DNA from 2 places in the Rhizobium sp. SL42 genome. Region 2 is predicted to be linked to the other one. Evidence: riboswitches for the same ligand, from Rfam matches in the RefSeq annotation. Region 2 holds a riboswitch; the other holds the start of a gene.
What was found. A riboswitch is a leader RNA that binds a small molecule or an ion and turns the genes downstream of it on or off. The one in region 2 is predicted to bind S-adenosylmethionine.
Positions count from the first base shown of each region.

Region 1: it holds a riboswitch for S-adenosylmethionine, as region 2 does, so the genes downstream of both, IM739_RS05390 (O-succinylhomoserine sulfhydrylase) here and metA (homoserine O-acetyltransferase MetA) in region 2, are expected to answer to the same signal.

Region 1 is NZ_CP063397.1:1,154,883-1,157,270, reverse strand. It holds gene IM739_RS05395 (2'-deoxycytidine 5'-triphosphate deaminase) at 1-689, opposite strand, end outside; SAM riboswitch at 763-841, shown strand; gene IM739_RS05390 (O-succinylhomoserine sulfhydrylase) at 890-2,068, shown strand; gene apaG (Co2+/Mg2+ efflux protein ApaG) at 2,262-2,388, shown strand, end outside.
Region 2 is NZ_CP063397.1:529,133-531,520, forward strand. It holds gene IM739_RS02350 (AAA family ATPase) at 57-899, shown strand; SAM riboswitch at 976-1,053, shown strand; gene metA (homoserine O-acetyltransferase MetA) at 1,146-2,069, shown strand; gene IM739_RS02360 (GNAT family N-acetyltransferase) at 2,072-2,388, shown strand, end outside.

The DNA of each region.
Region 1 (2,388 bases), 630 kb from region 2:
GCGCCCTTCAGATCGACATCGATGACCGAGGTATGGTGCTTGCCGCGATAGCCGATCAGGCCCTGCGGGCCGGACCCCTTCAGGTCGATCGACAGCGCAATGCCGCCACCCGAGACATTCGGCATGTCGCTGGCGACGAGCGTATCGGCCTTGTGCAAATCGAGCAGTTCGCTTTCGCCGAGCAAGGCATGGCCGACACGGAAACGGATCTGCGACAGGCGCGAACCGCGACGGACGATGATCGGGAAGGTGCGCGGCGAGATTTCGAGATAGAGCGGGCCTTTGTAGCCGGCCGGCACCTTGTCGAATTCCTGAGCGTAGTCGACCATGACCCGGGTGAAGATATCGAGACGGCCAGTCGAACTCTTCGGATTGGCCGAGGCCGAGATTTCGGCCGGCAGGTCGAGGCTTTCCATCAGCGGCACGATGTAGACACAGCCGGTTTCAAGCACGGCGCCATTTTCCAGATCGATCTCATGCAGGGTCAGGCGTTCGAGCTTTTCGGCGACGGTATGCCCCCGGCCCGGCATGAAGCTGGCGCGCACGCGGATCGCCTTGCCCCCGAGGCGCAGGTCCAGACTTGCCGGCTGGATCTGATCGTGATCAAGCATGACCTCGCTTTTCAGGCGCTCGGTGCCAAACAGCGTGCCGATGGCGCGATCCGACAATATCCCGGGTTTACTGCTCATTTTCTCTATCCTGTTTGGGGCCGACAAAACCAAACCCGAGGAATTGACGCAAGTCCAGCTTCGGCGTATGGCAAGCTTATCCCGTGGTGATTTGGCCGGTCGGCTTGCAGCCACGTTAAACAAATGGCTAAATAGACCGGGTTACTTGTAAACCGGTCCGTCTTCGCGACCGGTTTTTTTGTGTTTGAAAAGGCACTGACATGAGCAAGAACTGGCGTCCGGCAACCCAACTCGTCCATGGCGGCACACTGCGCTCGCAGTATGGCGAGACTTCCGAGGCGATCTATCTCACCCAGGGTTTCGTCTATGACAGTTCGGAAGCGGCCGAAGCCCGCTTCAAGGGCGAGACGGACGGTTTCATCTATGCCCGCTACGGCAGCCCGACCAATGACATGTTCGAAAAGCGCATGTGCATGCTGGAAGGCGCCGAAGACGCGCGCGCCACGGCATCGGGCATGGCGGCCGTTTCCGCGGCCATTCTCTGCCAGGTCAAGGCCGGCGACCATATCGTTGCCGCACGCGCCCTGTTCGGCTCCTGCCGCTACATCATCGAAACGCTGGCGCCGCGCTACGGCGTGGACTTCACGCTGGTCGATGGCCGCGACCTTGCCAACTGGGAGGCTGCCATCCGCCCCAATACCAAGGTGATGTTCCTCGAAAGCCCGACCAATCCGACGCTTGAACTGGTTGACATTGCCGGCGTTGCCAAGCTGGCCAATCAGATTGGCGCCAAGCTGATCGTCGACAATGTGTTTGCCACGCCGCTGTTCCAGAAGCCGCTCGAACTCGGGGCGCATATCGTCGTCTATTCGGCGACCAAACACATCGACGGCCAGGGACGCTGCCTCGGCGGCGTGGTTCTGTCCGACAAAGAATGGATCGCCGAGAACCTGCAGGACTATTTCCGCCATACCGGGCCGGCAATGTCGCCGTTCAACGCCTGGACGCTTCTGAAGGGCATCGAGACGCTACCGCTGCGCGTTCGGCAGCAGACGGCCAATGCCGCAGCCATTGCCGATTTTCTCGCCGAACAGGGTGCTGTTGCCAAGGTGATCTACCCGGGCCGGGCCGACCATCCGCAGGCCGGCCTCGTCGCCAAGCAGATGAGCGGCGGCTCGACGCTGGTCTGCTTCGAGATGAAGGGCGGCAAGGATGCGGCCTTCAAGCTGCAGAACGCACTCGATATCGTGAAGATCTCCAACAATCTCGGCGATGCGAAAAGCCTGATCACCCATCCGGCAACCACGACGCACAAGAACCTCAGCGACGAGGCACGTGCCGAACTCGGCATGTCGGGCGGAACGGTGCGGCTCTCCTGCGGCATCGAGGACACCACCGACCTGCTCGAGGATTTTGCCCGGGCGCTGAAGGCGGTCTGAGACCGAGGCGATTGCCCTCAAGCCAAAAAAAGTCCGGGCGTACCTGTGCGTGCGACCGGACACTTGCCCTTGACGGGGCGAAATGCGCTAATATTCCATGGGCTGACGTTTTCGAACCGCACAGCAGAAACTTGCTCTCCACGCCGGGCAGACTAATTTAATGTTGGAAATGAAGCATACAGAAGGTTCAGGCATGTATCGCGCCCTGACACGGGACATCGAAGTCAGCGTCGAGCCTTATTATCTGGAGGAGCAGTCCGATCCGGATGACAGCCGTTATGTTTGGGGCTACCGCATCGTCATTGCCAATCACTCCGGAA
Region 2 (2,388 bases):
GGCTCACTAGGTTTTGCACCAGACAGGACATGGGATGGCATGGGGGCAGACAGACAATGCAGTTCACCGGGACCGCCGACTATGTCGCCGACAAGGATCTGATGATCGCGGTCAATGCCGCGATTGCGTTGGAGCGGCCGTTGCTGGTCAAGGGCGAGCCCGGCACCGGCAAGACCGAGCTGGCGCGCCAGGTGGCCGCGGCCCTCGGTCTCGACATCATCGAATGGAACGTCAAGTCGACGACCAAGGCGCAGCAGGGTCTCTACGAATACGATGCCGTGTCGCGGCTGCGCGACAGCCAGCTCGGCGATCCGCGCGTCAACGACGTCGGCAACTACATCCGCCGCGGCAAGCTCTGGCAGGCCTTTGCGACCGAGCAGAAATGCGTGCTGCTGATCGACGAGATCGACAAGGCCGATATCGAGTTTCCCAACGACCTGCTGCAGGAACTCGACCGCATGGAATTCCATGTCTACGAGACCGGCGAACTGGTGAAGGCGAAGGTCCGGCCGATCGTCATCATCACCTCGAACAACGAGAAGGAATTGCCGGACGCGTTTCTGCGCCGCTGCTTCTTCCACTATATCCGCTTTCCCGAAGCCGAGACGCTGGCCCGCATCGTCGAGGTGCATTATCCGGGCATCAAGCAGACACTGGTGCGCAATGCGCTGACCCAGTTCTACGAGATCCGCGAGACGCCCGGCCTGCGCAAGAAACCCTCGACCTCAGAGGCGCTCGACTGGATCCGGCTGCTGGTTTCGGAGGATATCGATCCCGCCGACCTGCGCGGCGATCCGAAACAGGCGCTGCCGAAACTGCACGGCGCGCTGTTGAAGAACGAGCAGGACGTGCATCTTTTCGAGAGGCTGGCTTTCCTGGCACGCCGGGAGGGTCGCTAGCGCGGCAGCCACGTTCATGCGCTGCATTGCCACATGTTTTTTCGTTGATTCGCTGGCATGACAGGCGTAAACAGCGCGGGTGTTTCGTGGTGATTTGGCCGGCCGGCTTGCAGCCACGTAAAATAAGTCGCTAAAGGGCCGAGGCAAGTTCCAAGACTTTCCAAGGACCGGTAGCGATATGCAAAGCTGCCGGTATTTTTGTTTTGGCGGTCCAGCACCGCCGCGACACCGAAAGTTGAGAGCAAGATGCCGATCAGGATTCCCGACACACTGCCAGCCTTTGAAACCCTCGTGCACGAGGGCGTGCGGGTGATGACCGAAACGGTGGCTGTCCGCCAGGATATCCGCCCGCTGCAGATCGGCCTTCTCAATCTCATGCCGAACAAGATCAAGACGGAACTGCAGTTTGCCCGCCTGATCGGCGCCTCGCCGCTGCAGGTCGAGCTGACCCTGGTGCGCGTTGGCGGCCACAAGGCGAAGAATACCTCGGAAGAGCATCTCCTGTCCTTCTACCAGACCTGGGACGAGGTGAAGGACCGCAAGTTCGATGGCTTCATCGTCACCGGCGCGCCGGTCGAGACGATGCCCTACGAGGATGTGACCTACTGGAACGAAATGGCGCAGATCTTCGACTGGACCGAAACCAACGTGCATTCATCGATGAATGTCTGCTGGGGCGCGATGGCGGCGATCTACCATTTCCACAATGTCGCCAAGCATCCGCTGAAGGAAAAGGCGTTCGGCGTCTATCGCCATCGCAACCTGGCGCCGTCCTCGGTGTTCCTCAACGGCTTTTCCGATGATTTCCAGGTCCCGGTGTCACGCTGGACCGAAGTGCGCCGCGCCGACATCGAGACGGAAAAGAGCCTGAACATCCTGCTCGAATCCGACGAGATGGGCGTCTGCCTGGTGCAGGAGGAACGCGCGAAGCGTCTCTACATGTTCAATCACGTCGAATATGACTCCACCTCCCTGGCGGACGAATATTTCCGCGACGTCAATGCCGGCATCCCGATCAAGATGCCGCACAACTACTTCCCGCATAACGACGACACGCTTGCGCCGCTCAACCGCTGGCGCGGTCACGCGCATCTGTTGTTCGGCAACTGGATCAACGAGATCTACCAGACGACACCCTATGACCTGAACGAGATCGGCAAGGATCTGTAGCCATGGACATTCCCGACGCCGCGCCTGTGGAGATCCGGCCGCTTGCCGCTGCCGACGAGGCCGACTGGCGGCGTCTGTGGAAGGCCTATCTGGCCTTCTACGAGACCGAACTGCCGGAGGAAATCTACCGGGCGACCTTTGCCCGGCTGCTCTCCGGCGTTGCGGGCGAATATCGCGGGCTTCTGGCCCTTGTGGACGGCCGGCCGGTTGGGCTTGCCCACATCCTCTTTCATCGCTCCTGCTGGCATATCGAGAATATCTGCTACCTGCAGGACCTCTATGCCGACCCTGATGTCCGCGGCAAGGGCATCGGCCGGGC